DNA from 4 places in the Oceanobacillus sp. E9 genome. Region 3 is predicted to be linked to each of the others. Evidence: riboswitches for the same ligand, from Rfam matches in the RefSeq annotation. Region 3 holds a riboswitch; each other region holds the start of a gene.
The links. A riboswitch is a leader RNA that binds a small molecule or an ion and turns the genes downstream of it on or off. The one in region 3 is predicted to bind thiamine pyrophosphate.
Positions count from the first base shown of each region.

Region 1: it holds a riboswitch for thiamine pyrophosphate, as region 3 does, so the genes downstream of both, AQ616_RS11840 (lipoate--protein ligase family protein) here and thiM (hydroxyethylthiazole kinase) in region 3, are expected to answer to the same signal.
Region 2: it holds a riboswitch for thiamine pyrophosphate, as region 3 does, so the genes downstream of both, thiT (energy-coupled thiamine transporter ThiT) here and thiM (hydroxyethylthiazole kinase) in region 3, are expected to answer to the same signal.
Region 4: it holds a riboswitch for thiamine pyrophosphate, as region 3 does, so the genes downstream of both, thiW (energy coupling factor transporter S component ThiW) here and thiM (hydroxyethylthiazole kinase) in region 3, are expected to answer to the same signal.

Region 1 is NZ_LSNA01000007.1:448,152-455,924, forward strand. It holds gene AQ616_RS11830 (MFS transporter) at 1-782, opposite strand, end outside; gene AQ616_RS11835 (dicarboxylate/amino acid:cation symporter) at 964-2,196, shown strand; TPP riboswitch at 2,303-2,412, shown strand; gene AQ616_RS11840 (lipoate--protein ligase family protein) at 2,721-3,542, shown strand; gene lipA (lipoyl synthase) at 3,535-4,479, shown strand; gene AQ616_RS11850 (protein kinase family protein) at 4,712-5,320, opposite strand; gene AQ616_RS20085 (hypothetical protein) at 5,323-5,445, opposite strand; gene AQ616_RS11855 (DUF4064 domain-containing protein) at 5,899-6,291, shown strand; gene AQ616_RS19935 (PP2C family serine/threonine-protein phosphatase) at 6,390-6,722, opposite strand; gene AQ616_RS19940 (PP2C family serine/threonine-protein phosphatase) at 6,700-7,203, opposite strand; gene AQ616_RS11865 (HIT family protein) at 7,196-7,654, opposite strand.
Region 2 is NZ_LSNA01000007.1:537,808-545,580, forward strand. It holds gene AQ616_RS12220 (M3 family oligoendopeptidase) at 1-1,484, shown strand, start outside; TPP riboswitch at 1,543-1,646, shown strand; gene thiT (energy-coupled thiamine transporter ThiT) at 1,770-2,339, shown strand; gene AQ616_RS12230 (hypothetical protein) at 2,476-3,888, shown strand; gene AQ616_RS12235 (carbon starvation CstA family protein) at 4,213-5,946, shown strand; gene AQ616_RS12240 (cory-CC-star protein) at 6,050-6,307, shown strand; gene AQ616_RS12245 (ArsA family ATPase) at 6,328-7,251, shown strand; gene AQ616_RS12250 (zinc-binding dehydrogenase) at 7,265-7,773, shown strand, end outside.
Region 3 is NZ_LSNA01000009.1:302,354-310,126, forward strand. It holds gene AQ616_RS17605 (transporter associated domain-containing protein) at 1-282, shown strand, start outside; gene AQ616_RS17610 (FtsW/RodA/SpoVE family cell cycle protein) at 341-1,510, opposite strand; gene tsaD (tRNA (adenosine(37)-N6)-threonylcarbamoyltransferase complex transferase subunit TsaD) at 1,729-2,739, opposite strand; gene rimI (ribosomal protein S18-alanine N-acetyltransferase) at 2,736-3,185, opposite strand; gene tsaB (tRNA (adenosine(37)-N6)-threonylcarbamoyltransferase complex dimerization subunit type 1 TsaB) at 3,178-3,885, opposite strand; gene tsaE (tRNA (adenosine(37)-N6)-threonylcarbamoyltransferase complex ATPase subunit type 1 TsaE) at 3,896-4,345, opposite strand; gene thiL (thiamine-phosphate kinase) at 4,355-5,317, opposite strand; tRNA gene AQ616_RS17640 (tRNA-Asp) at 5,471-5,547, opposite strand; tRNA gene AQ616_RS17645 (tRNA-Met) at 5,619-5,695, opposite strand; rRNA gene rrf (5S ribosomal RNA) at 5,783-5,898, opposite strand; TPP riboswitch at 6,224-6,326, shown strand; gene thiM (hydroxyethylthiazole kinase) at 6,417-7,196, shown strand; gene AQ616_RS17660 (Lin0512 family protein) at 7,230-7,589, shown strand; gene tenA (thiaminase II) at 7,613-7,773, shown strand, end outside.
Region 4 is NZ_LSNA01000008.1:166,121-173,893, reverse strand. It holds gene thiM (hydroxyethylthiazole kinase) at 1-497, opposite strand, end outside; gene thiD (bifunctional hydroxymethylpyrimidine kinase/phosphomethylpyrimidine kinase) at 524-1,318, opposite strand; gene tenA (thiaminase II) at 1,311-1,997, opposite strand; gene thiW (energy coupling factor transporter S component ThiW) at 1,994-2,503, opposite strand; TPP riboswitch at 2,580-2,695, opposite strand; gene AQ616_RS14510 (LytTR family transcriptional regulator DNA-binding domain-containing protein) at 2,790-3,833, shown strand; gene AQ616_RS14505 (ABC transporter ATP-binding protein) at 3,945-4,793, shown strand; gene AQ616_RS14500 (ABC transporter permease subunit) at 4,790-5,491, shown strand; gene AQ616_RS14495 (DHA2 family efflux MFS transporter permease subunit) at 5,765-7,189, shown strand; gene AQ616_RS14490 (APC family permease) at 7,374-7,773, opposite strand, start outside.

The DNA.
Region 1 (7,773 bases), on a different contig from region 3:
GAGACAAAATTGCCAATAACTGCTCCTAGCCCAAATAAAAACAGCCCGATTGTGACACCTGTCACGCCAAAACCAGCAATTTCTCTTAACATAGGTTCTTTAAACGTATATGCAGTGAAAACACCAGAAAAACCAAAGACAATAACCGCAATGATCATTAGTACATTTTTATTTTTTAATACGGTTAATTCTTTTCTAAGTTTCGGTTGTTCTGCTGGCCTAATGTTCGGAGTAACTAAAAGTAAACCAATTAAAGTAATCGCACCTAATAAGGCTATAATCCAAAAAACAAGTCTCCAATCAAAAAAACCACCAACAAACGATCCGAATGGAACACCAAGCATAACAGCAATAGTTAACCCACCTTGAACAGCAGCTATGGCACTAGTTCTTTTTTCTGGTTTAGAAATTTCAACAGCAAGACTCATGGTTAAACCAAAGAAAGGTGCATGCATCGTTGCTGACAGCAATCTTGATAATAGAAGCACTTCAAAATTTGGAGCTAGTGCTGCAACGATATTACTTATAATAAATATAGATATTAATCCAATTAATAAGGGTTTAGGTGAGTACTTTACTGTAACCATCCGTAAGATAGGTCCGAATACAGCAACGCTAATAGCATAAACACTTAATAAAAGTCCTGTAGTAGATACTGGTACATCCAGGTCTGTAGCGAATTGTGTTAGTAATCCAGTAACAACATATTCTGTCATTCCTATCGCGAATGTACCAATCATGAAGATAGCTAGAATAGTATTTCGAGAAAATTTCATTGGCATATCATCTCACCTCTTTGTTTAAAAAAATACATAGTGAATATGATATGACAGAAGCTACCTGATGTCTAGAGTAAAAATAATTATAGAAAAAATTACTTCATTTGCCTCTTTGACTTCAATAAAAAAAGGAGTAGAATATACTAAGTTAATGAAATGAAATTACATAATGAAGGTGAGATACATGAAAGAAAAATTAAAAGCATATCGATTTCCTATTATTTTACTGGCATCAATCATTATTGGGAGTATTATAGGGATTTTATTTGGTGAAGAAGCTACTATTATTAAACCACTTGGGGATTTATTTATTAATTTGTTATTTATGATTGTTATACCTTTAGTTTTCTTTACCATATCATCAGCGATTGCTGGTATGGATAGTATGAAACGTCTTGGGAAGATTTTGGGCTCTATGATTACGGTTTTTGTTGTTACAGGAATAATTGCATCTGTATTTATGTTAGTTGCTACTGTTATTTTTGAACCGGGTTCTGGTGTAAATATTCCCTTAGATACACCAGAAAATGTGGAAGAACAAAGCTTATCGGAACAATTGGTTAATACGTTTACAGTACCAGATTTTGTTGATTTATTTTCCCGAGACAATATGTTAGCACTAATTGTTTTTTCTGTATTGATTGGTGTAGCGACTGGTTTAACTGGGGAGAAGGGTAGACCATTCGCTACATTTCTAACTAGTGCTTCTGAAGTGTTTATGAAAATCATAAAACTCGTGATGTACTATGCCCCAATTGGTCTTGGAGCGTACTTTGCAGCACTTGTTGGAGAATTTGGAGCGGAATTAATTGGAGATTATGCGAAAGCAATTATCATTTATTACCCAGTTTCCGTATTATATTTTGCAATTGGCTTTACCTTATATGCATTTCTTGCTGGTGGTAAGAAGGGAGTTACTCGTTTTTGGAAAAATATCTTAGCTCCGGCAGCAACTTCACTTGGTACTGGAAGTAGTATCGCTGCTTTACCTGTAAACTTACAAGCGGCTAAACGTATTGGTGTTCCAAAGGATGTTCGTGAAACGGTACTTCCTTTAGGGGCAACGATTCATATGGATGGATCGTGTTTATCTGCAATGCTTAAAATTGCATTTGTCTTTGGCGTATTCAATATGGATTTCTCGGGATTTGATACTTTCCTAACTGCTATTGGAATATGCTTGTTGTCTGGAATTGTGATGAGTGGAATTCCAGGTGGCGGATTTATGGGAGAAATGATGATAATCACACTGTATGGTTTACCAATGGAAGCATTACCAATCATAACTGCCATTGGAGTAGTGGTTGATCCGCCTGCAACGATGGTTAATGTTACTGGTGATACCGTATCAAGTATGTTAGTAACCAGACAAATTGAAGGAAAAGATTGGATGGAGAAGAGTGAAAATCTGACCTAGACTTTTAAGGGTCCTTGCTAAATAAACGGAGTAAAAAAGTATCTTTACATTATATTCCATTATTGGTAAGCTTGGGTTGTTAGTAAATGACATTTAAATAGAATTTTTTTCACACTAGGGGAGCTATGGTAAATAGCTGAGATGAACATTGGATTGTTTAGACCCTTTATACTCGAACAGGATAATGCCTGCGTGAGGAAGTGTGGTCAATAGGCATAAGTATATTGACTACATTCTCTCATGATGAATGTGGTCTTTTTGTTTGTTTCAAAGAGGTTGTTCAAAGAGTCTGGTGAAAATAACACAGATCAGGGGGGAACTTCTGCTAAGATCGCCCACGTCCTGTGGACAACGCAGAAATCACCACATCCTGTGGAAGCTCGTTGGCTTGCTTTAGTTCCTCACGTATTAACTGCATACGTTCCGGTACTCAAAGCTACGCCGCCTCGATCTTCTCGGTCCTTTTCATCCACCCTTTTAAACCCACACTTAAAGTGAAAAAGTTCGCTAAGGAGGAAAAATCTTTGCGAGAAAAATGGGCTTTCGTAGAAAACACTCCACAAGATGCAGCGATTAATATGGCACTAGACGAAGCTTTGTTGCATTGGCATCAAAAAGGTGAAATTCCACCAACTTTGCGATTTTATCGATGGAATGAACCGACACTCTCTATAGGATATTTTCAGAAAGTAGATGGTAAAATTGATCTTGAAGGTATTAAAAAGCATCAATGTCAATTGGTAAGAAGAATGACCGGTGGAAGTGCTGTCCTGCATGATGATGAATTGACATACAGTATTGTCATTTCAGAAAGGCATGAGAGAGTTGCATCATCTATTCGTCAAGCATATTACGATTTATCAAAAGGTATATTAAGAGCCTATCAATTGCTGGGGATTGAAGTAGATTATGCACATGAACCAATCTCTAAAAATCGAAGCACGATTTGTTTTGAGCAACCCGCATTTTATGAATTGCTTGCAAATGGAAAGAAAATTTCAGGGAACGCACAAATAAGGAAAAAAGGAATACTACTTCAACATGGATCAATCCCTATATCTATGAATGTGGAGATGCTATTTGATTTATTACAATTTCCAACAGATCAAATAAAAAAAAGAAAGAGACAAGGATTTTATGAAAGAGCGACTACTATTAATAAGGAGTTAGGAGAAAAGCAATCCTATAAAGTGGTAAGAGATGCTTTTCAACAAGGTTTTTCAGAAATTTTAAATATCGAATTAGAGCCAATAACGTTGACAGAAGAACAGTGGAAAGAAGTGTATCAGATTGCCGAAGCTAAATATTCGAAGAGTAATATAAAAGGAGCTGTTTCACATGTCTAATCAACAAACTCATGTACGAAAGCCAGATTGGTTAAAAACAAGAATTAATACAAACAAATCTTATCGAAACTTAAAAAAGCTGATGCGTGATAATCGGTTAAATACAGTTTGTGAAGAGGCACGCTGTCCAAACTTACATGAATGCTGGAGCGAAAGAAAAACAGCTACATTTATGATTTTAGGAGATACGTGTACAAGGGGATGCCGATTCTGTGCAGTAAAAACAGGGCTGCCGAATGAGCTGGATTGGGGAGAACCAGAACGTGTGGCTGATTCTGTCACCGTAATGGGTTTAAAACATGTGGTAGTAACAGCAGTCGCTCGAGATGATTTGAATGATGGCGGTGCAGCAGTATTTGCAGAAACTGTCCGAGCTATTCGTAGAAAAAATCCAGGTTGTACTATTGAAATTTTGCCTTCTGATATGAAAGGAGATTATGAAAGTCTCCATACATTAATGGATAGTGGACCAGATATTTTTAATCATAATATTGAGACCGTTCGAAGACTTACCAAGAGGGTGCGAGCTAGGGCTACGTATGACCGTTCATTAGAGTTACTCCGACGTGTAAAAGAAATAGCTCCAAAAACACCGACAAAATCTAGTATAATGGTTGGTCTAGGAGAAGAAAAAGAAGAGATTATTCAAGCAATGGATGATTTATTAAATCATAATGTGGATATTGTTACACTTGGCCAATATTTACAGCCAACGAAAAAACATCTAGAGGTAGTGCGTTACTATCACCCAGATGAATTTGAAGAACTGAAAAATATTGCCTTAGAAAAAGGCTTTTCCCATTGTGAAGCTGGTCCACTAGTTCGTTCCTCATACCATGCGGATGAACAAGTATCTAACGCAGCAGCTCAACGAAGAATTAAATATATGAAAGGTGTAGAGAAGCAAGAAAACACTCAACTGGATTTTAATTTCTGAGTACCATAAGTAGGGCATAGACAAAGTAAAACGGGTTGCTCAAAAGAAGAATGATAATAAGATTTAGCGGTAGAAATATACTTTATGTGGGGTGAAAGTCTACCAGGTGTTATGAGCAATCAGAATCTCACCAGTCACTAGTTAGATAAGCGGAGTATATCTCTGGTTTAAACTAATCATTCGAATTTATCTTTTGAGTAAACCCTTTTGTCTTAACCTATTATTAAATAGACTATTTATTACGAAGCCGATATAGTTTGGAAACGCTATTCATTATCCATTTTGGAATTTTAGTAGGAAAATAAGTTCGATGATAGTATTTTTCATATCCATTTTTTAAATCTTGCCATTGAGTGCATTGTTTTTCCTGAGAAAAACGAGCAACATCAATAATTTTAATCGTACCTTCTTTTGTGACAATCAAATTGTGTAAATGAATATCGGATGGATTTAAACCAACGTCCCTTGCATATTGTAATCCATTGTCAACTTGGTGTACATAGTCTGATTTTAATAAAATTCCTTCCGCCAAGCATTCAAAAAAAGTTTTTCCCTCAATCAAATCCATTACCAAATAGTTGGGTCCAGACTCATAAATGGTTGGATAATAACTACTGCCTTTTAGTTTTTCATAGTTATTTTTTTCTTGAATAGCTGTTTTTTCAAAAGGTGGATAAAATATTTTAATGACTCTATGCTCTCCGTTCACTTTAAATACAACAGCACTTCTTCCCGTCCCATAAACCTGCAAATCAGGGTGATGTTTCAGTACTTTTACTTGATTATTTTTATTTGAAAATGAAACGGTAGAGACATAGAAGTTGTATTGAGATGAATTCATTATTATTTAAACTTACCTTTCCTTTTTGCTAGTTTCTTCTTAATTAATGGTAGAGCGTGTTTCTGAGCTTGTTTCATTCCTTCTTTTACCACTTTTGATTTTAATAATTTTGTGAGTTTAGACATATAATTACCTCCTTTTAAAAGTGTGGCAATAAGTCCATAAAAAGAGACCTTTGCCCACTAAATTGAGCAAAGGTCTCGCAAGCAACTTAATAAAAAGTTGCCAGCAGTGCCGAGGATTCCTCCTGTAATGACGACAGCTGCTATTATGCTACTCCCCTTTGGGATTAATTTAAATGATATTTGAATATATTATATAAGCTTGTTCTTTTATAAGCAAGCATTTAGCATCATATAATGTAAAACTCGAATCTCATTCTTAGAATATTTGGCAGTATGTGTTTGGATAAATTATACTATTCACAAGAAAGTATTCATATGACTAATAATATTATAATTACTAAAAGCCTTTTACGAGATACATCTAACTATGATAGGTGTTGATTTACTGTGGGCTATGGTTACGAGTAAAAAGAGTTAACAAAAATACACGGATGAATGAAAGGAGAGAAATGAGTGAATCGATCTATTGAAAAGATTTTGAGTACAATTGCAGTTTGTGTCGATGCAGGATTTGTAATTTTTCTTGGGATTTTTGCACTTATAATTAATGTGAATCTAAGAGAGGGTACATCTGCTGTCCATCATGGAGATTTACCTATAATCTTTTCTATTTTTCTACATCTATTATGGCTTCCGGCAGTTATGTATTTAATTAGTTTTATATTGGGATTAATAGGTGTTCTAAAATTGAAAGTAAATAGTAAGTTATCCGGTATATTGTTTATTTCAGCTAGCTGTATAACAGGTATGTTTATTTTTACAGGATTTGGTATTCATACTTTACTGTATATCGTTGCAGCAATTATGTGTTTTGTTAGAAAACCGAAAGATAAAATTGCAGTATAATATAGGTTGAGGAGATGTAATAATGAGACAAATAATTGCTTTGGGTGGTGCTATATGAATCTACAACAACTGAAATCAACTGCTAGCAAGAATGAGGTTTAGTTTAATTCATCACTCGGCATCGATACATTTTTAGAATTTAATACTTTCCAAGAAATGATGGTCGTACTATCTTTGACCTCTTTTGATTGTAAGGTTTCTAACATAGAAAGAATTATTTCTGTATCCTGCTGTGCAGATTCTGAAAACAAATTAAAAATTCTTTCCGGGTGTGCAAAGGGTGCATGAGGACATTCTATCAAGCCATCTGTACAGAGAAAGATATGGTTTTCTCCTTTTCTTAGTTCTCGAACGCCAGTGCTATAACAAGGGACTTCTTGATTAAATGTGTTCATTTGTCCAATCCATTCAAAAAACTGTCTTTGATTCAATTGAAAATTGTCCTAATCGAATTAAATCAGGATGGAAGTAGTATAATAGACAGTCTCCCACTGAAAACCACCAAATGTATTTTTCCTTTCTCAAGACGATTAAACAGGATGATTCACCCTTAATGTTTTTGCAGTCAGTTAGGAAAGTGTTGGAATTAAAAATATGAAGTAATTTTTCTTTTATTAATTGAAAACTTTGCTGAACTGGTAATTCCAAAATCCTTAAAAAATCGAATCTTGCTTCCATTATATAATGGGTGATAAGTTTAGCACTATCATCACTGCTATGTGCATCCAGGAGCATGATGAATTCCCAATTTTGTTCAAGGCTCCACCATATTAAACAACCATCTTCATTTTTATTTTGACCGGTTTTAGAATTTCCTCCAAGCCGACCTAAGTTTATATGTTTATATTGAACTACGCTTGGTTCATCTATAAAAGTTTGAGCACTACCAACCCAACTAATACAATTATTCATAAGTAGAATTCTCCAAATACGATTTTAAGCGATTACAGATTTCCAGTATTTCTTGGGTATTGCCTCTTGGAGCTTCTGGCCAATCTTGTACGCCGCTAGGTCCCCAAAATTTCTTTGGTGTATGAAGATAACGAGGAATAATATGTATGTGTAAATGAGGAACATTATCACCAGAAACAATTGCATAAACATGTTCCGCATTCTCGCACTCCATTAAAGCTTTGCTAACAGAAGCAATTATTAATCCAAAAGCTTTTGATTCTTCTACATTCATATTTCCTAAAGTTGGAATATGCCTCTTCAAATCTATCATTATATATCCTAGGTAACTTTGCTGATTATTGTTATCGATATGTCCTACATAAACATAATTATTTTCATATATTTTAAATTTAGATGCAGAAATGTCGCCTTTGTGTTTTTGGCAAATAAAGCAATCTTTTTCGATCATATTGTATCTCCTCCTTAAGTAATTTTTATGATTATATAATAAAAATACTGATAAGGAAATAATAATTCGAAATTATTTGTCAAAATAAAAATCTAATACTTATGTTCGTGTTAAATGAA
Region 2 (7,773 bases), on a different contig from region 3:
TATTGGCAGAGATGGAAGGATTAATCACATTAATTGATCAAAAAGTAGCTGGAGTTCCAGAGAAAGAATGGGAAGAATTAATAAGCACACCTGAATTAAAAGAATTAGACTTTGTGTTAAGAGAAAAAAGAGACAAAGCACAGAAACAATTATCGAAAGAAGTGGAAATGTTAAAAAATGACCTTTCCGTTGATGGATATCATGCATGGAATCAAATGTATGGAACTATTGTTGGGAAGATGAACGTTGAACTTGAGGAAGATGGAGAAATAAAAGCGTACTCCGTTGGACAGGCTGCAAATAAAGCAAATCATCCAGATCGTAAAAACAGAAAGTATGTATTCGATCAAATGTCTAAAGCGTGGAAAAAAGACGCAGATTTAATCAGCCAAACATTAAATCATCTGGCAGGATTTCGACTACAAACCTATAAGCATTATGGATGGGATAACGTTTTAAAAGAACCATTAGAAAAAAATCGTATGAAGCAAGAAACTCTTGATGCGATGTGGGGCGCAATAGAAAGAAATAAACATCATTTTGTAAAGTACTTAGACAGGAAAGCTGAATTATTAGAACTGGATAAATTAAGTGTTTATGATATTGGTGCTCCAATTGGAAAAAAAGAAGAAAAGAAAAGTTATTCAGATGGTGCAGCATTTATCGTTAATCATTTTGCGAAATTTAGTCCTAAAATGGCAGACTTTGCTCAAATGGCTTTTGAAAAAAATTGGATAGAAGCAGAAGATCGACCAGGAAAACGTCCTGGTGGATTTTGTACAAGCTTTCCAAACAGTGAACAAACAAGAATTTTTATGACTTATTCTGGAACGTCTTCTAATATCGCGACGTTGGCTCATGAACTCGGACATGCTTATCACCAACATGTAATGAATGATGTTAATGGATTGAATCAAAGATATGCAATGAATGTAGCTGAAACTGCTTCTACTTTTGCGGAAATGATTGTTGCAGATGCATCTGTACAATCTGCGGCAACAAAGGAAGAAAAGCGATCCCAACTCGAAGTGAAAATTCAGCGTAGTATTGCATTTTTTATGAATATACATGCCCGATTTTTGTTTGAGACGCGTTTTTATGAAGAAAGAAAAAAAGGAATGGTATCGGTAGACCGCTTAAATCAATTGATGGTAGAAGCACAGAAAGAAGCGTACTGCGATAGATTGGATGAATATGATCCAAACTTCTGGGCTTCAAAAATGCATTTTCATATAACTGGAGTACCTTTTTATAATTTCCCGTATACATTTGGGTACTTATTTAGTCTCGGAATCTATAAACATGCCCAAGAAAAAGGTGGAAGTTTTGAAGATGATTATATAGCTTTACTGAGGGATACCGGAAGAATGTCTGTAGAAGAATTAGCACAAAAACATTTACATGTTGATTTAACTAAAGATGGATTTTGGGAAGAGGCAATCTCCTTATGTGTGGAAGATGTTGAGACATTTCTTCAATTATAAACTATTGTATAAATAACCAGTTTAACGTACAATAAAATATAGCAAAAAAGTAAATAGAAAAGCCTGCAAGGGGAGCCATATGGCTGAGAGTGGACAATGATTGTTCTGACCCTTTGAACCTGATAGTTAATACTAGCGTAGGGATTGTAGTCTTTTTGATGGTTAGTAGTAATGTGTGAGCGGAGCAAAGGCTGTATAATGCAGTCCCATCAAGAAGCTTCCCTTTGGCATTACTTTTTTGTTGTGTGAAAAAACGGTTTCTGACCTTAAAGGGGAGAGTAGATAATGACAAAAATAAAGACATTATTTTTAGTCGAGGTTGCTGTATTTACGGCGCTTGCACTTTTACTAGATTTAATTCCGTTACAAATAAAATTATGGCCACAAGGCGGCTCTATTGATTTTGCGATGATTCCAATATTCATTGTTGCGTTTCGGTGGGGACTAAAAGGTGGCTTATTATCAGGATTTCTATGGGGAATGTTACAAATTGCTGTAGGGACTGCATATGTAATGGTGCCATTACAAGGATTCATAGATTACGCAATCGCATTTACAGTTATTGGTTTAGCAGGAGTTGTAGCAAAAGCAGTACAAAAAAATGTTCGAGAAAATAAGATCAAATCATACTTATTTTTAATTACTCTAGGGGTATTTATCGGTTCATTTGCACGTTTTATTGCACATTATATTGCAGGGATTGTATTCTTTGGATCTGCAGTAGAAGGACAACCAGCGTGGTTATATTCTCTTCTGTATAATGGCTCGTATATGTTACCTTCTTTTATACTGAGTGCTTTAGCTGTATTCTTTTTATTCCATAAACAACCAAAAACATTACTTCAATCAAAGTAGGCAATTTGCTCACACAAACAAAGTCTGAGGACCAAAAGTTCTCAGGCTTTTATTATTAAGTGAAAGATAGTTACAGTAGCGAAAACACTTCTCTTTGCATAGGCTATAGTACATTCAAAGAGAGGAAGAATGTAGGATGACATTAACTCTAGCGCATTTCATTTATGGGTTGTTTACACTCGTAATTATCATCACAATGATTTTTCGAAAAGGGATTGTACTGCCGACCTTATTAGGAACTTTCATATTATCATGGGTATTTAATGGCAGTATTGTTTCAGGATTTACAGCCATCTTTCATGCTAATCTAGTTGCAGCACAAGAGTTATTCAGTATATTCTTGATTATTACGTTTATGCTTGCCTTATTACATTCATTAAAAGACCTCGGAGCAGATGTGCGAATGATACAGCCAATACAAAGAGTAATGGTAAATGGGCACGTATCATTTTTTGTATTAATAGGGGTAACCTATGTAATTTCATTATTCTTTTGGCCGACTCCAGCGGTACCGTTAATTTGTGCATTATTGGTACCTGCTGCAATTAGTGCGGGGTTACCGGCAATGGTAGCTGCAGTTGCAATTGCAATTGCCGGTCAAGGCATGGCATTATCATCTGATTATATCGTCCAAGTTGCTCCAAACCTATCGGCAACTGCAGCAAATATAGATACAAGTATCGTTGCAGATCGTTCACTTATCCTCTCATTAGTTGCTGGTGGAGTTGCAATCGTAATTGCATACACACTCTATCGCAAACATATTCGTTCAAAAAATGATCCGGAAAATGAAAGAGAATTAGAACAGCTGCAGCAATCGGAGCATTCTGTACACCATCCTAAAACGAAACAGTTACAAACATGGAGTAAACTATTTGCAGTTATTGTACCAATTGCTTTGTTGGCTGTAGTCGTGTATATGATGTATGGTAAGTTTATTGCGAATACAGAATTAGTAGGTGGTGATGGAGCTGCATTTGTTGGTGGAGTTGCAGTAATATTGTTATTGCTCTCAACAGTAGCGTTTGGAAAACAAAACGCACTAGACTATGTAGGAAGTCATATTACTAATGGTTTTGTATTTGCTTTTAAAGCTATGGGGCCAGTTATACCTATCGCTGGCTTTTTCTTTCTTGGTAGTCCCGAGTTCTCAGGCAAAATATTAGGTGTAGAAGAAGGGCCTGCATTATTATTTGATATTGTTGCTTCCATTCAACAATATCTACCAGAAAGCTCATTTTTAGTTGCTTTCAGTGTGTTAATCATTGGAATTATTACTGGTTTAGACGGTTCTGGTTTTTCAGGATTGCCCTTAACGGGAGCATTAGCTGCTTCTCTTCAGACAAGTGGAGTAGATGCTGCTACACTAGCAAGTATTGGTCAATTAGGAGCTATATGGACGGGTGGCGGCACCATTGTTGCTTGGTCATCATTAATTGCAATAGCAGGTTTTTGTGGAGTATCTGTAATGGATTTGGTTAGAAAGAATTTCATTCCTGTAATAGTCGGATTAATTATAGCAACAATCGTAGGAGTTATCTTTCTTTAGAACTGTGATAAGACAATCAAATTACGATGCCTTTACTTGTTTCGTAGACTTCAATTTCAATAATAATTGGAGGTTACAGAACGTGTGAGGGCATTTTTTAATTGAAATTAATTAAAAATAGGTTATACAAATTTGTCGAATATGTTAGAATAATTCTAATAATATAATAAAGGAGGTGATGATAATTGATGACGAAAAGTATTCAATTTTTAAATTGTAAAAAAGATAGTACATAAAAAATAGATTCAGAGTAGTTAGGTTGTACTAAATAAAAGCGCTTACACATAAGTTGATACAAATATATTTTTAAGAGGAGGTATGCAATTGAATGCTATTGTTATTGCTCTAATCGGTATTGTTATTTTTATATTGGGTTATCGTTATTATTCTAAGTTTGTAGCGGAAAAGATTTTTCGATTAGATCCAAACTATGTCACTCCTGCACATCGTTATAAGGACGGTGTGGATTATGTTCCGACCAATAAATTTGTTCTTTGGGGACATCATTTTACCTCTGTAGCAGGTGCTGCTCCAATACTTGGGCCCGCAATTGCAATCTACTGGGGATGGTTACCTGCTTTTTTATGGGTAGTTTTAGGTACGGTGTTTGCTGCAGGAGTTCACGATTTTGGAACATTAGCATTATCTGTTAGAAATAAAGGATACTCCGTCGGTACTATCGCAGATAAGTTAATTGGTAGAAGAGGAAAGCTATTATTTTTATTTATTATATTAATATTAGTTTTGATGGTAAATGCAGTTTTTGCATGGGTAATTTCAAATTTATTTATTAGTTATCCATCTAGTGTTTTGCCAGTATTCATTCAAATCCCTTTAGCAATTTGGATTGGATACGCTGCTTATAAACGAAGTAAAAAAATGTTAATCCCTTCACTTGTTGCGCTTGCAATTATGTATTTAACAGCAATTTTAGCAAGTAGATTTGACTTTTTACAAATTGATCTTGTGCGTTTTATGGGTGGAGAAGATGGAGCTGGGTTGTTTGGATTAGGAAGTGTATCAACAGCATTTTTAATTTGGATTGTCATTTTAATGGTTTATGTTTATATTGCTTCGACATTGCCGGTATGGAAATTACTACAACCAAGAGATTTTATTAATTCGCATCAGTTGGTAGTAGGATTAGGCATTCTCTATTTAGGACTCATCTTCACAAATCCTAGTATTTCAGCACCAGCTATTAATGAGAGTCCAGATAAAAGTCTATTGCCATTACTATTTATCACCATAGCTTGTGGAGCTATCTCTGGTTTTCATGGATTAGTGTCATCAGGAACATCATCGAAACAATTAAATAAAGAAACGGATGCAAGATTTGTAGGATACTTTGGTGCTGTAGGTGAGGGAGTACTCGCTCTTGTATCTATACTTGCAGTTGGGACGTTATTTGCAAATACAGATGCATTTTCTCAAGCATACGCATCATTTTCAGACGCAAATGCGATAGGACTAGGTAATTTTGTAGAAGGTGCAGCTAATTTAGCGCAGGGTTTATGGATTCCGACTGATATAGCTACAACAATAGTTTCCATCATAGTTGTTAGCTTTGCAGCAACAACATTAGATACATCCGTACGTCTTATGCGTTATATTATTGCAGAGTTAGGTATTGAATATAATATTAAGCCATTAACAAAAACACATGTTGCTACCTCGGTTGCAGTATTATCCAGTACAGCTCTAGTATTGATTCCAGAGGGACCGAATGGATTTGGGTCTGGTGGTTATCTCATATGGCCATTGTTTGGTACTGCAAATCAACTCCTAGCAGCAATAAGTTTATTCCTTATTTCTATTTGGTTAAAACGTAGAGGAAGTAACTATCTCGTTACACTTATTCCGATGATTTTCGTTATATTTATGACCTTATTTGCGATGTTCCAACAAGTATTCTTTGAATGGTCTTGGTTTGGAACTGGATCTAATATGTTATTGTTTGTATTAGGAGCAATTATTTTTGTATTTGCAATTTGGATTGCTTTCACCGCCTTTCATGAATTAACGAAAAAACAAGATGATCCATTCGATAGAGAATAACGTTGATGATACTGTCTCAATAACTGGAACAATAAATACATGTTGTGCTGGTTTGAGGCAGTATTTTCATATTCGCTGTAGAAGAAAGGAGCGTTCATAATTGATGTTGGAAAAAATCAAGAAACTAATCTATTATTACGAGGAAGTCATTAGTTTGCCACATCGGCAAGAAGTGGCTAGAGAATTACGAAATGAAGATGATTTCTTCTTATTATTACTTTATTCTGAAATGCTTGGAATCCCGAACCCAGTTTACTACTATACGTTAGAGTTGTACCCGTATATTATCGAAGATTTTCATGATTGGCATTTGCGAATGGGAATGGATAAATCTCCATTAAGTGGTATTCGTTGTTGCTAATAGAAGAGAGGGGATTTGGGATGGAAGTATTACATAAACGGATTATTTTTGTTGGAGGTAAGGGTGGAGTAGGTAAGTCAAGTTCTGCTGCTGCAATTGCTTGGAAATTAGCAAAGGAGGGCAATAAGACATTACTTATATCAACCGACCCTGCACATAATGTGGGTGATATATTTCAAACAACAATAGGTGGGAAAATAAAAAAATTAGCTGATTCTCTTTATGGCTTAGAAATTGATCCTGAAATAGAGACCGATTTTTATATTCGATCCGTGAAGGAAAATATTCAAGGTGTGGTGCATGTCGGAATGATTGACGAGGTTAACCGACAGTTGGATACTGCAAAAGCTTCTCCTGGTGCCGACGAAGCAGCTTTATTTGATAAATTGATTTCAATCATTTTGGAGGAAGGGAATCAGTTTGATAAACTAATATTTGATACTGCTCCAACTGGACATACAATTCGCTTGTTAACTCTACCGGAATTAATGGGGATATGGATAGAGGGATTATTAAAAAAGCGTAAGAAAACAAACGATAATTATTCACAACTACTAAATGACGGAGCAGCTGTAGAAGATCCGATATACGATGTTCTACACGAAAGACAGCTTCGCTTTTCTAAAGCAAGGGAAATCTTACTTGATCAACAACAAACAGGTTTTCTATTCGTATTAAATCCTGAAAGACTTCCTATATTGGAAACCAAAAAAGCAATTGCTTTGTTAGGGCGATACCATCTTCTTGTTGATACTGTAATTATAAATAAAGTATTACCTGAAAATGTAGATGGCTCGTTTTATAAAAGAAGAAAAGAACATGAACAACAGTATATGGATTTAATCAATGAGTATTTTCAAAGCCAAAATAAAGTTACAATCCCATTATTTACCGAAGATATAACAAGTATGGAGCAATTAGAGAAAATGAATAGCTTTATGTAGAAGGGATGATTAGATGAGAGGATTAGTACACGAGCTTGATCGAGTTACAATCAAAAATATGGACGAGCCAACACCAGCTTCAAATGAAGTTATTGTTAAATTAAAGGCAGCAGGTTTAAATCGAAGAGACTTAGCAATTCCGAAACGAAGAGGCAGTAATCAAGAGGCTTTAATTCTTGGTTCTGATGGTGCTGGAGTGATAGAGTCTATCGGAGATGGAGTGCAGAACGTACAAGTTGGAGATGAAGTAATGATTAATCCGTCATTACGATGGAAAAAAAACAGTGATGCTCCCCCAGAAGAATTTGACATTTTAGGGATGCCCGATCATGGAACCATAGCTGAGAAAATAGTGATTGCCTCAGACCAAGTAGAACCAAAGCCAGCTTACTTGTCTTGGGAAGAAGCAGCCGTGTTTTCTTTGGCAGCAATTACTGGTTATCGAGCAATCTTTACGAAGGGTAAGTTACAACCCGGTGAGACTGTATTTATACCTGGTGCAGGAAGCGGAGTTGCATCATT
Region 3 (7,773 bases):
CTGGCTGGAAATAGATACCGAATTCATGCTCATTCACCATTGTACGAATTAGAAGGTATACTGGGCATCACTTTTCCTGAAGAGAATTTTAATACTTTAAGTGATTTCTTAATCGATCAATTAGGCTATATTCCTGCCAATCATGAGAAGCCGAACCTTCTCTATAAAAATGTACAATTCGAAGTAACTGAAATATCTTCACAACAAATACATTCTGTTATAGCAACCATTTATGAAGAAGGAGTAACATTTATCGATCAGTTTCATAAGCAACCTAGTTAATAAGATAAAAAACTCTCTTTATCCACAATGATGGATTCAGAGAGTTTTTTTATAGCTTTTATTTAAATAGATAGTCATTTTGTATCGTATGTTCCACCGCTACTCGGTAAACTATTGCCAATCCTAACATAGTGGACATGACAGAACTACCTCCATAGCTTATAAGTAGTAACGGAATTCCTGTAATAGGCATGATCCCAATTGTCATCCCGATATTTTGAAACACATGGATAAGCATCAAACTTAAAAATCCAAAGCAGAAATATGTGCCAAATGGTGAATGTTTATAAATGCTTAAACCTAAAGTTACTAAACGGTATAAAAGCATAAAGTAAAGAAAAATTACAATTGCGCTTCCAATAAATCCAAAGCTTTCACCAATTACAGAAAAGATAAAGTCTGTATGCGCTTCTGGATATTGTACTTCTAAACCACTCATTCCTTTACCAAACAATTGCCCAGAACCTAATGACATATGTGAGCGTTCGAACTGGAATGTCGCATCTGCTGATTGTTGTGATGGATCAAACCAAGTCATAATTCGATCAACTTGATATGGTGCGACTCCAAGAACATCAATGGCAAATTGCGGAAATCGAATAATTGCTAGAATAGCAGCTGCTGCTATAGATATCAAACCGACAATTAATGAAACAATAATCTTCCAATTAATACCTGATAAAATAGTCATCATTCCTGCAATAAACAAATACACCATCGACGTACCAAAATCAGGCTGTAGCATAATTAACCCAACTGGTATCAATGTATAAACAATCAGTTTAAGTAGTAACATAATATCCGTTTTCATAGTTTGAACTTCTATCTTTTCTTTATGGCCAGTTATCGTTGCTGCTAGAAATAAAATCGTCGACATTTTCGCAAATTCGGCAGGTTGAATGGACAACCCAGGTAAGGTGAACCAACTATTTGCTCCATTAATTTCCCTTGCAATTGCATCAGGACTAATAAGCAAGAGTCCCAATAAGAAAACTCCACCTAAATAGATATATATACTACCTCTATATAACTGTTCGAGGTCGATAAATTGTATCGCTGCTACAAAACAAACACCAATACCAAAAAAAGCAATTTGTCTTATGACAAAATTTGTATTAGTTTGATCAATTTGCTGCGCATTATAAATAGCCAATAAACTAATGATTACAAATCCTAAAAAGAGTAGGATTAAATCAGTTTGAAAATAATAATTTTGTTTTTTATTCATCGGATTTCCACCAAATTTCTTCCTGTTAATATCCTTATTTAATACAACACTTATCCACAACAAAAAGCTCGAAAAATGTCTAAAAAACTCGAACTAATAAAATTTATACACATAATCCACAACCAAATGAACAGTTATCCACTTTTTCATCCACATTTAAAAGATGATTACGTAGCTTATCTACATAATATATCCACACCCTTGTGAATAACCTGTGATTAATCAAGCAAAAGTGAAGGATTTGCATTTAAATCGAGTGTGGAACGATGACCCTTTTCAAACAATATGGTGCCTGCAGCAGCAATCATTGCTGCATTGTCTGTACATAGTTGAATTGGTGGAATATATAATGGAAAATCCTCGTCTGAAAAACGTTTCTCTAGACTTTTTCTTAACCCTGTATTAGCAGCTACTCCACCTGCTACAATAACTTGATTTACGTTATATTCTTTCGCTGCACGATATGTTTTTTCTGTCAGTACTTCCACAACACTAGCTTGAAAACTTGCAGCAATATCTTCTGCATTCAACGTCAACTCACGTTGCTTAGCATTATGAATTTTATTTATTACGGCAGACTTCAATCCACTAAAACTAAAATCATAACTATCTGCTTCTAGCCAAGCACGCGGAAAATTAATCGACTCTTCACCTTCAGCAGCTAAGCGATCAATTTGCGGACCACCGGGATACGGTAATTTCAACATACGAGCTACCTTATCATACGCTTCTCCTGCGGCATCGTCTCTTGTTTCCCCTATTAATTCATAATCACCATGTTCCTTCATTAGAACTAATTCTGTATGTCCCCCAGAAACAATAAGGGCTAACATTGGAAACTCAAATTCATGCGCTAAACGATTTGCATAGATATGACCAGCAATATGATGCACCCCAACTAATGGTTTCTTTTTAGCAAACGCTAATGCTTTCGCTGCATTCACACCTACTAATAAAGCTCCCACTAATCCAGGCCCCTCTGTAACTGCAATGGCATCTATATCTTTCCAAGTAACACCAGCTTCAGTAATTGCCTTTTCAAGCACAATTGTAATTTGTTCAACGTGATGTCTAGATGCAATTTCAGGCACAACTCCCCCGAAGCGTTTATGGCTTTCGATTTGAGATGCAACTACATTGGACATAATCTCTCTACCATTTTTTACTACAGAGGCTGCAGTCTCATCACAACTTGTCTCTATACCTAATATAATTGTATCTTTTTTCATTTTACATTCACCCACATCACTATGGCATCCTCATGATTATCCGTGTAATACCTTTTACGAATACCACCAGGAACTAAACCAAATTTTCTATATAAGGACTGTGCTGCTATGTTTGATGCACGCACTTCTAGTGAAAGACGTTCTACTCCTTTTGATATGGCAAGCTGCATCACATAACGAAATAACTTTTCACCTAGTTTATTTCTACGATAACTTGGTAAAATAGCAAAATTTGTTATTTGCGCATCATCTAAAACAATCCACGAACCAATATAACCAACTATTGTATGCTCTATTTCAACGACATAATAATACGCATGAGCATTTTCTATTAATTCTTGATAAAAAATATCCGTTGTCCAAGGTGTTTGAAAACATGCATTTTCTACATGTAAAACTTCAGGAATATCAGTAAGTTCCATTGGACGTATCGTAATATTATTCATTCGCTTGATGTTCCTTCTGACTTTTTTGCCAATTTGCTTCTGCTTCCGCTAAACGTAAATAATTAGGGACGAGCTCATGAATGGATTCCGATTCTATATTCATCCCTGCAAGACCTAAATGCGAAGCTTTTGGAAGATGATAGACAGATTCAGGGATAATTGCTAATTCCCCTAATTCCTCTTTAATTAATTCTTTAAATTCATGAATATCTGGACTCAAGAATACTACCTTTTCGCCCTGCTTTTTTAATTTATCAAGCATGGAAGTCATAAGTGAATTTTCTTCTTCGATTACTTTTTCAATTTTATTATCATTAAATTGATATCCACCAGTAAACACTAATCCTCTTCTCGCATCAAAGAAAGGACATATAATTCCGTTAAAGAACTTTCCTTGATATGCGAGTACCTCTAAACTGGAGACACCTACTACTGGTATTTGTAATGCCCAAGCCATCGTCTTTGCAGTAGATAGGCCTATTCTTACTCCAGTGTATGACCCGGGACCTTTTGCTACTATAATTCGATCAAGATCTTCTGGTTGTATAGATACTTGATGCATAAGACTTTCAACAGCAGGCATTAAACGAACGGAATGATTCTTCGTGAGATTAGTTGTAAGTTCTGCGATTATCTCTCCATTCTTTAATAATGCCACACCTAATACTTGATTGGAAGTATCGATTGCAAGTATATTCATACATAAACTCCTAACCGTGTAATTCGTTTACTACTTGTTCAAAATGAGACCCTCGAGGATACAAATCAATTTCACGAATATCTTCATTATCCGTGTACTGAATAGATATATCTAAACGATTCTCGGGTAAGAATGGCTCAATAAACCCTGCCCACTCAACTACAGAGACTCCATTCCCATGAAAATATTCATCAAAGCCAATATCTTCAAGTGAATCCTCCAAACGATAGACATCCATATGATATAAAGGCATTTTCCCACGATATTCTTTCACGATTGTAAACGTAGGACTCGTAATATGACGCTTCACTTCTAGTCCAGAAGCAATTCCTTTCGTAAACGTTGTTTTACCAGCACCTAGCTGACCTTCTAACGTAATAACATCACCAGGATGCAACAACTTTGCTATTCTCTGGCCGAGAGTTTTAGTCTCTTCGGGAGAATGAAGCTGTATTTTCATTTAATTCACCTACTTCAAATGCGTATATCCGCTTTTTTTAAGCACTTTACGCACATCATTATCTTCTATATAAACAGGATGCTTGTTTTCTTCTATAACATTACCAATTATCGTTAATTGGGTGTTTGTCTGCTCAGCAGCTTTTTTTACTACATCCCAATCGTACTTAGCGACTGTGCCGAGAAGTTCAAAATCTTCGCCACCAGATAATTTCCACTGATACTGTTGCTCATACGTAAATTGATTAAAAGAACGTGAAACTGGTATGTCATTTTCACTTAGAACTATAGACACATTAGAGGCTTCTGCAATTTCACTTGCCTCATTAGCAATCCCATCACTAACATCATTTAAAGATACTCTTTCCAGACTTTCTAGAGCTTGCGCAAAAGCCACTCTCGGTTCTGGTTTTCGATGTCGACCTATATAAAAATCTTGATCAATATATCTGTTGTTTTCATTGGTCAGGATATGAAACCCTGCCTGAGAGTCCCCTAACGTGCCCGTAACAAAAACAATGTCTCCTTCTTTAGCATGCTGACGACATCGAGCTTTATTTGTGTTGGTATATCCAATTACTGTAATAGAGATTGTTAATTGTTTACCTGAAACGGTGTCTCCACCAATAATATCCATATGATATTTCGACGCTAAATCATCCATACCTAAATATATCTGGGACAGCTCCTCTTGAATCCAATTCTTTGGTATAACGATAGAAACTAAATAGAAACTAGGTGAAGCTCCCATTGCTGCTAAGTCACTTATATTGGCTCCTAATGCACGATAACCTATATGATATGGTTCCATTGTAGAACGAGAAAAATGTACATCCTCTACAAAGGTATCTACTGCCGTAACAATATCCATCGAACTTCGAAAAACCGCGGCGTCATCTCCAATTCCTTTTAACAGAGAAGACTGTTGATAAAACTTCGGCTTAATCGAATTTATAAAAGAAAACTCATCCATTTAAAATCACCATTCTTTGTATTCACTACCAACTATCATAGCAAAAACAAAAGAAAAAAGAAAAAAATTGGACGACTAAATTATGTCTACAAACTAAAAAAACACAGGTTTCAATTAAAACCATGTGTTCTACAACTTCTAATATAATTTTCATGGCGGTCCGGACGGGACTCGAACCCGCGACCTCCTGCGTGACAGGCAGGCATTCTAACCAACTGAACTACCGGACCAACTTTTTACTTATGTATGGCATCCAGTATTTCAGTGAATCTGGATCTTACTATAGTAATATTAAATAATTTGGTTGCGGGGGCAGGATTTGAACCTGCGACCTTTGGGTTATGAGCCCAACGAGCTACCAGACTGCTCCACCCCGCGATATGACTTATGATATGGAAAATATGGTCATACACTTCTATGTGTTATACTCACATATTATATCCAATCTAAGGATAAATTATCCTTGCCTGGCGGCGTCCTACTCTTGCAGGGGTAAAACCCCAACTACCATTGGCGCTGAAAAGCTTAACTTCTGTGTTCGGCATGGGAACAGGTGTGACCTTCTAGCTATCGCTACCAGACAATCCTTAAAAACAAGGACAAGTAATATTATATCCATATAACTATAAAAAAGCAATACCTTTTTAAAATTTTTTTATATTTTTTTATTTCATCGTTTGTTTTTATGAAAAAACAGCTTGTAAACGTTGAAATGAAGCTCTAGTATTGCAAAACAAATTACTTCTTCTAGATTACTTTATAGTCGACTACTTCCAAAGCCAAGTCATTGCTATAAAACTGTCACTAAAATATTCGTTGTATTAAACTTAGTAATTACGGAAATTGACTCATATGAATAATTTTACTTTTAAGAAAAAATGAAATAAGATATAGGTAGAATAAATAAAAATCCACTAGGGGTGCCATTTGGCTGAGATAAGATTCATTTCTTAATCCCTTTGAACCTGAACTGGTTAATACCAGCGTAGGAAAGTGGAGTTGGCGAGTTATACCTATTCTTTAGCTGTATACACAACCACTCCATTTTCGGGGTGGTTTTTTTGTTCTTCATTCTAATTTTTAGAGAGGAGATTTTTTGATGGATACTATTACAAAAATTAAAGAAGATAAGCCGTTTATTTTTAATATTACCAATGAAGTTGCGATTAATTTTGCTGCTAATGGTTTAATCGCAATCGGAGCGTCACCTGCGATGTCCCATACTCCAAGAGAGGCAAAAAACTATGGAGAAATTGCCGACGCAGTAGTGCTGAATCTTGGGACATTAACGGAAGAACGTGGAGAAGCAATGTTAAAGGCTGGAATAGCAGCAAACGAAAATGGGGTTCCTGTTATTCTTGATCCCATTGCAGTTGGAGGCACAGATTTTCGGACGGAAATCATTGATGACATACTTACAACGGTAAAGCTAGCCGTAATACGTGCTAATGCAGGGGAAATAGCTGTGTTGGCTGGTAAGCTAGAAAAAGCAAAAGGGCCAGATTCCATTATTCAAGAAAACGATCCAGAAATAGCAAAAACAGTCGCTAAAAAATATGATACGGTTGTCATTTCAACTGGAAAAGTTGACGTTGTGACCGATGGTGAGCGAACTGCGTTATGTAAAAACGGGCATGAAATGCTACAAAACATTACGGCTAGTGGATGTTTACTTTCATCTTTTGTTGGACCTTTTGTAAGCGTAGTTGATGATTTTTATAAAGCAGGTATATATGCTGTAACAAGTTATGGCATTGCAGCTGAATTAGCAATGGCAAAAGCAGCGGGGCCTGGAACATTTATTCCAGCCTTACTCGACGAGTTGTATTTTCTATCGGATGAAAAAGTAGAAAAATACAAACAAGTTCAAGAACTATAAGGATATATTTCATTATGGAAAGAGGGAAAGCAAATGGAAAATCTTCTATTTATCGAGACAGGGACAGGAGTAGATGTACATGGACAAGATGTGAATATTGCATCAGAACGAGCAGTAATGCATGCAATCCATACCAATTCTATGCCAGGAATGAAGAAAATTCTACCAGATGGTGATTTAGATAAGATGAAGGTACATGTAAAACTGGGCATCCCATTGGATCAGGAAAAATTGGATCACTACAGAATAAAACAATTAATTCCTTATGGCACAGTCACTGTTGAGGTCTTGCCTGGAGGCATGGCAACAACTAGTGGGATTTTTCTGGAAGATCAGCAGGATAAAAACGATTTAATGTATATTGTTAATGCTGTTGTAGAAGTAGGCTATTAAACAAAAATTAAGGAGGATTCTCTATGCGTTTTTCAGAGTCATTGCGAGAGGCAACGAAAGAGAGTTGGGAGTTAAGTTTAAATCATCCATTTGTACAGGGTATTGTAAGTGGTGATTTGCCACTAGAAACATTCAAAAATTATATTCTGCAGGATATCTATTATTTGAAGCATTACGGCAAGGT
Region 4 (7,773 bases), on a different contig from region 3:
TCTGTTTCTCCGGTAACAATAACGGCAGTGTTATATTTTCGACTTACTTTTTGCGCGATTTCATCTAAATTACCGTCACCAACGGAGTCAACTCCCTTTGCTTCGAGTGTGATATCAACTAGACTTGCTAGTTCACCACCATTTCCTTTTATCACAGTGGGACGAACTTCCTCTAAAATTTTATCAATAGCTTTTCGTCTAAAAGAAGTGGCAGCAACTCCGACAGGGTCTAATAATACAGGAATATTATGTTCATTTGCTGTTTTTCCAGCAGCTATCATAGATTCCAATTCAATGGAAGTTAACGTACCGATGTTAATTAAAACGGCATTTGAAATTGCGGCAATTTGTTCTGCTTCTTCTATCGCTTTTGCCATTATTGGCGAACCGCCGAATGAAAGTAACCCATTAGCTGAGAAGTTCATTACTACTTGATTGGTTAGGTGATGCACAAGTGGTTTAGTATCACGAACTTGTTTAATAATATCGACTTGCATATATCTCCCTCTCCTTATTTTCTCCTTTATCTTTCCCGAATTGCCCAGTGATTTGTCGGTCCATTCCCATAACCGAGCTCAAACGATTTGGATATTGCAGCAGTAACAAAGTCTTTTGATTTCTGAACTGCCTCTACCATGGAGTACCCCTTAGCGAGATAACTAGTTATAGCAGCAGAATAAGTGCAACCCGTACCGTGAGTGTTTTTTGTATTAATTCGTTTAGCTGAAAATGTATGAATCGCAGATCCATCATATAGAAAGTCTACTGCCTCTGCTTTCATATGGCCCCCTTTTATTAATGCGGCATCCGCATTGAAATGATCAACGATATGTTTTGCCGCATCTTTCATGTCTTCTAATGTTTCAATAGAATGACCAGTAATAAATTCTGCTTCTGGAATATTAGGAGTCACTAGTGCGGTTTGGGGGAGCAAATATTCTCTTAAAAATGATCGGGCCTCTGTATCTATTAGCGAGTCACCGCTTGTTGCAACCATAACTGGGTCCATAACATAAGGTGCATCCATTTTCTCAATTTTTTTGGAGATTATTTCCATCATTTGTTTATTGGCAATCATTCCCGTTTTAAGGGCATGAATAGGCATATCCTTTATTATAACTTCAAGTTGATCTTCAATCATATTGATTGGCATATGATGGACGGAAGTTACACCAGTAGTATTTTGAGCTACTACGGAAGTAATGACAGACATGCCGTATGTTTGAAGTTCTTGAAATGTTTTTAAATCTGCTTGTATTCCAGCTCCACCACTAGGGTCTGTGCCGGCAATCGTTAATGCACATGATACATTATTCATTATTTATATCCTCCTTCAATGACGGCCACTCCTCAGTAGACATAGCCATTTCCCAAAATAAGTATTCTAATTGACAACTCTTTCGGAAAGCAATTTTCATACTTGCTTTTTCTTTTTCTGAAGCATGTCTCGCATGTTCATCAAGTCGTTCACACATTTCCTCAACATCTTGTTTGGTATTTGCATAACATTGAATCCATATTTGAAATGGGTGATTATCCGATACTTGCCACGTTTCATTTAGATATTTTCCGATCTCATAATACGTCCAAGGGCATGGCAAAAGCGCACTAATTGCTTCACCTGTAGTTCCTGTTTGGGCATGATACATCATATGTTTAACATAATGATCTCCTGTTGGAGGTAATGGCTGTCCTTGTAAGTCTTCGTAGTTTACATTAATATACTCACAGAAACACAGATGGGCTTGGATTTCGTCATGTAATGAAAACTGCATTAGAGCACTAAAGTAAGCGATGTCGTTACGATGATTTGCATTACCAATAGCTGAGCCGATAGTTTTCATAAATCCATTTAAATAAGCATAATCCGCTTGAACATAGTGACGAACTGCATCTACGGATAGTATTCCCTTTCCTATCCCTTCTACAAACGGGTGATTTTTTATAAGTGTAAAAATATCTTCGTTTTCTAATTTTAGTTCTTCTGAGAATTTCATGAGTAATCTCTCCTCTGAGTGTGTGAGAGTTCTGGTTTCACTTTATGAACTCGAGATAAAATAAACCAACCTATGGACGCTCCTGAAACACTACTAATGATGAATGCTGGTAGAAATGCAAGCGCACCAACACTCGATCCCATTAAAAAGTTAGCAAAAGGAACAGCAAGAAAAGAACCAATAATCCCGGTTCCAAGTATTTCTCCTGTAACTGCTAAACGATGATGCCGCCATTTTTGATAAAGTACCCCTGCAAAAAATGCGCCTACCATACCTCCTGGAAAAGCTAGTAATGTTCCTAAACCTAAGAGATTTCGAAGTAAACCGATCATTAAAGCAACTCCAACAGCAGGTCCTGGACCAAGTAACACTGCTGACATAACATTTACTGCATGTTGTACAGGATACGCTCTTGCGACACCAGCAGGGAACCATAATAACTGTGAACCAATCGTTCCAATGGCAACAAGTACTGCCATCAATGTTAATACACGGGTGTTTTTCACTTTATCTCTCCTTTCAAAAACAAAAAACCAAGTCCGAATAAGGGACCTGGTTTTGGTATACTGAGAATGTAATCATCAAAATTATTGACTACTTCCCTACGCTGGTATTAACCAGATCAGGTCCATAAGAGTCGGAAAGTAGGTGCTTTCCTCTCAGCCCACACATCTCATTGGGCACCCCTAGTAGTTGCTTTTCGTATTTATTTACTTCATATTAACTGTAACAAAATAAATAAATTCTGTCATCTGTGTACATAAAATTGGGATTCAAAGGAGATTGAGATAGATGCTTCAATTGAAAGAAATAGAATATCGACATGGGGACCACATATTGTTTTCGACGTTTAATTTAACAATTCAAAAAGGGGAAGTTGTTGCTATTCATTCCTCTTTAAATGTCCGTCAAATGTTAATCAAAATGATTGTTGGAGATAAAAAAATCATTAACGGTAGTATCGAATTAAATGGAAATAAATTAGAAGATAAAGTGGAATATTTTCAAGCATTAGGGCTTCAATTATTGAGTAACTCCCTTTACGAACGGATGAATATAAAAGAGTATTTTCGATTTATTGAAAAATTATATCAAACGAATGTCAACCATCAAGAATTGATTGAAAAGCTACAATTGTATGAAGTGAAGGATAAACGAATTAGCAAATTAACAGAGTCTGAACAAAGGCGAGTTCATTATGGGAAAATAATTATTCAAGATACAAGTATTATTCTTTTTGAGGAGCCAGATTTAAATGTTGACCTAGAGACGAAACGAGTATTGGTTCATGTTTTAAAACATCTTCAGAAGAATAATAAAGGTGTATTAATATTGACATCTAATATGGAAAGCGCAATTACATTAGCAGAAAGTGTATATCGACTTAATGAGGATGGGTTACAAACGGTTGAAATAAAAACAGAAGAAAATGATGAAAAGCAAGAGGAGGTAGACAAGGCTTCAGAAGAAGGATTAGATAAGCAAGATTTTTCTTTTCAGCTAAATAAAATACCATCGAAAGTTAATGACAAGATAGTACTACTTGATCCTCCGGAGATTGATTATATTGAAAGCGATGAGGGTCAAGCGGTAGTACACATGAAGGGGTCATCCTTTCGAACAGCGTTTACACTTCGCCAATTAGAAGAAAAATTAGAACATCAGGGATTCTTTCGATGTCATCGATCTTATATTGTAAATTTGCAAAAAGTACGTGAAGTAATTACATGGACGAGAAATAGTTACAGTCTTGTTTTACAGGATAAAGAAAAAACTCAAGTACCATTATCGAAAACAAAGATGGTTGATTTAAAGCAAATTTTAGGGGTCGATTAAGCTCCGTTTAACCGATTATTTACTCCATTCATCGGAAATTTAGTGCGAAGACCTTGATATAACAGTATTCTGAAGATGCAAATGAAAATTAGATTTTCAGGAGGTAATAACATGACTTCAGTCATTGAAGTAAGTCATTTAGAAAAAGTTTATCAAAATAAGCAGGCACTAAACGATGTGAATTTTCAAGTCGAAAAAGGGGAAACATTTGGATTTTTAGGTCCGAGTGGTTCAGGAAAAACAACAACAATAAAAATATTAACTGGACAATTAACACATACTTCTGGAATAGCAAAAGTATTTGGGATTCCAGTTCAACAATTAAAATCGCCAGCTCAACGTAAACGATTTGGAGTTGTTACAGATAATAGCGGCTTATATAACCGTCTCACTATCTATGATAATCTAAAAACGTACGCGCAGTTATATGATGTACAAGAGAACCGTATTAATGAAGTATTAGAGATGGTACGGTTACAAAATGAAACAAAGCAACAAGTAGCCAAGTTATCAAAAGGTATGACACAACGTGTACTCTTAGCAAGAGCATTACTCCATAAACCTGAAATATTATTTTTGGATGAGCCAACCTCAGCATTAGATCCAGTGAACTCTAAGCACATTCATGAAGGATTAAAGGAATTGAATAAGCAAGGTACAACAGTATTTTTAACAACACATGATATGGAAGAAGCAGATCATTTATGTCATCGTGTAGCGTTTTTGAATAAAGGTTCTGTGCAGTTATTGGATAGCCCTAAAAATTTGAAGAAGCAATATCGTGAAGAGAAAGTGTTACTAGAATTAAGGGATGGGAGAGAATTGGAATTACCATTAGAACCTTCCGTTGCTAATGACATTCAACGATATATTTCAGAAGATCGTGTAGAAACTATCCGCACAAAAGAACCAACATTAGGGGATATTTTTGTAGAAGTAACTGGGAGGGAACTAGTATGACTTTTTCTGTAAAACGTTTTATGGCAATTTTTCAAAAAGATTTAAAGGACTTATATCGTAATTTATATGTCTCTTCAACGATTATCTTACCACTTGTATTTGCACTTATATACGGAAGGATGGATGTTGTTCCATTAGAGATTCATATATTTATCATTAGCATTTCTTTATCGATGGTAGGTGCATTCCTTCAATGTGCAATCATTGCGGAAGAAAAGGAAAAGAATACACTTCGTGGTTTAATGCTTTCTCCTGCTACAATTACTGAGATACTAGCAGGGAAAAGTGCTGTAACAGTAGTAATCACATTATTAATTACGTATATCTCTATGTTAATTTCAGGATTTTCACCTTCTAATGTTTTACCAGTAGTATTAGGTGTTGTACTATCACTTATTTTCTTTATTACACTAGGGACTTGGTTAGGGTTAATTACTCGTTCCGTTTTAGAAGCTTCCATCTATATTTTACCGGTGATGTTTATATTTGGAATGGCTAATATGTTTATTGGATTCGCAGACGACTACCCTATTCTACGAGTGTTAGAGTATACACCTACAATTCAGTTATTCGAAATAGCGAGTATAACCAATGGAACTTTTGCAAATTACTGGCAACCATTTGCAATTATTGGGGCGTGGATAGTGGTGGGTACTGGATTAACAGTATTGTCCTTTAAGAAACGAATGATGGATTAATATAATTCCCAAGTTTTATTAAAAAACCAATAATGAACCAGAATATAAATGTTAATGGTCTGCAATGGAAATCACAGCGTTTTATTCGCCTTTTGTACCAAATATTAGAGTCCTCCGTTTGCTTAAGAATCGGAGGACTCTTCAAGCTGTTGTCTTGGGAAATTGAGTCTATCTATAAAAAACTTAAAAAAATTATTATAGATTCTTTACGGGTTTTCGTTTAATCTATAAGAAGTGTTTTAATTTTTGTGTTTTTTAAAGGGGGGCATCATCATGAATCAAATCCATCGACCAACCGTAGTAGCACTATTGTTAGCAGGATCTTTTATTGCAATTTTAAATCAAACGTTAATGATAACAGCAATTCCTCCTATAATTATAGAAATGGGTATTACGGCAAATAGTGCGCAATGGCTAACAACGGTTTTTATGCTTGTAAATGGAATCATGATACCAGTAAGTGCGTTTTTAATTGAACGGTTTACAACGAGACAATTATTTATGTCAGCAATGGGGATCTTTGCTATCGGTACATTAGTGGCAGGTCTATCTCCTGTTTTTGAGATGTTATTAGTTGGGAGAGTCATTCAATCTATTGGTGCAGGAGTCATGCTACCACTTATGACGACGGTATTCCTACTAATTTTTCCGATTAACCGCCGAGGTTCTGTAATGGGTTTAATTGGTTTAGTTATTTCTTTTGCTCCAGCTATTGGGCCAGCTTTATCAGGGTGGGTAACAGGACATTTTTCTTGGAGATATTTGTTCTTTATTATCTTTCCAATTGCTGTCATTGATATGATTGTAGCTTATTTTGCTTTGAAAAATGTAACAGAGGTAAAAAAGACAAAGCTCGATGTCTTATCTATTATTCTATCGTCGTTTGGGTTTGGTGGAATTCTCTACGGTGTGACCAATGCAGGAAATTATGGTTGGGGAGCTCCAATCACGCTGATAACATTAGCTATTGGAATTATTTCATTAATGTTATTTATTTTCAGGCAGTTAAAACTAACACATCCAATGCTAGAGTTCCGTGTGTTCAAATACGCTATTTTTCCTTTTAGTGTATTTATTGGTTCAATAACATTTATGGGACTCATTGGTACAGAGACATTAATTCCTTTATTTATGCAGAACATGCGTGAATTTAGCGCATTTCAAGCAGGAATGGCAATGTTACCAGGAGCGTTAGTTACAGGACTTCTTGCCCCAGTAATTGGTAGAATGTTTGATCGACACGGTGGGAAATGGATTGTTCTTCCAGGTGTCGTTATTATTACCCTAGCTACTGTTCCATTTATTTTTATAGATACAGAAACGACGTTTGTCTTTATAACCATTTTGTACGCTATTCGTATGTTTGGCTTAGCATTAATTATGATGCCGATTCAGACTGCTGCACTTAATCAGTTGCCTAATGAATTAATACCTCATGGAGCGGCAATGGATGGTACGATGCGTATGACAGCAGCTTCTGTTGGTACTGCGGTTTTAGTTTCTGTTATGACTTCTGTAGAGTCTATGGCAGAGAATCACGTAGCACGTCCAGATATCTTAGGTGTGAATGTATCGTTTGCTGTGATTGCGGTATTAGCACTATGTACGATTATTGCCTATTTCTTCATTAAATTTGACCCATCACCAGCTAAAGTAGCGAAGGTGGAAAGAAATAGGTCAGATAAAGAATTTAAGTAAAAATATATGTAGACTTCTGAGAAAAATGGCTTAAGCGAGCCCCTGATAAATAAGACAACAGAGGCTCGCCAGCCGCCTTTGAACAGTGGAGGATATATTCCTTCGGTGTGGTTTATCTTTTAACTATAAAACACTTTTATAAAAAGTATATTAACTCATTTACTAACATGGAGCAGAATTGCTTTTACGCACTTCTATTTACTTCTTTTTTCATGTGTTCATCTGTATTTTTCTTTCCATATTTCCTCATCGAGTAATTGTATAAAACAAATCCTAAAATAATCCAAGCACCGATGATAAGCCATTCATAAGGCCAGATTAACGCAGATGGCATACCTGGGAGGTAAAGAATCGTTACACCAATAGACATAATGGTTGCTATCCAACCAATCGTAGTTCCACCGGGGAGACGGAAGGGTCTTTCCATTTCTGGTGCTTTCTTTCGCAAAATAATAAATGATATAGCAACCATTAACCAAGCGACAACCAGCCCAAGTCCACCAGCATTGACTAACCAAACCAAAGCTGGTCTTCCTAAAAGCGGAGCTGCAGTTGATAACAATGCAATTAACAAAATTGCTTTA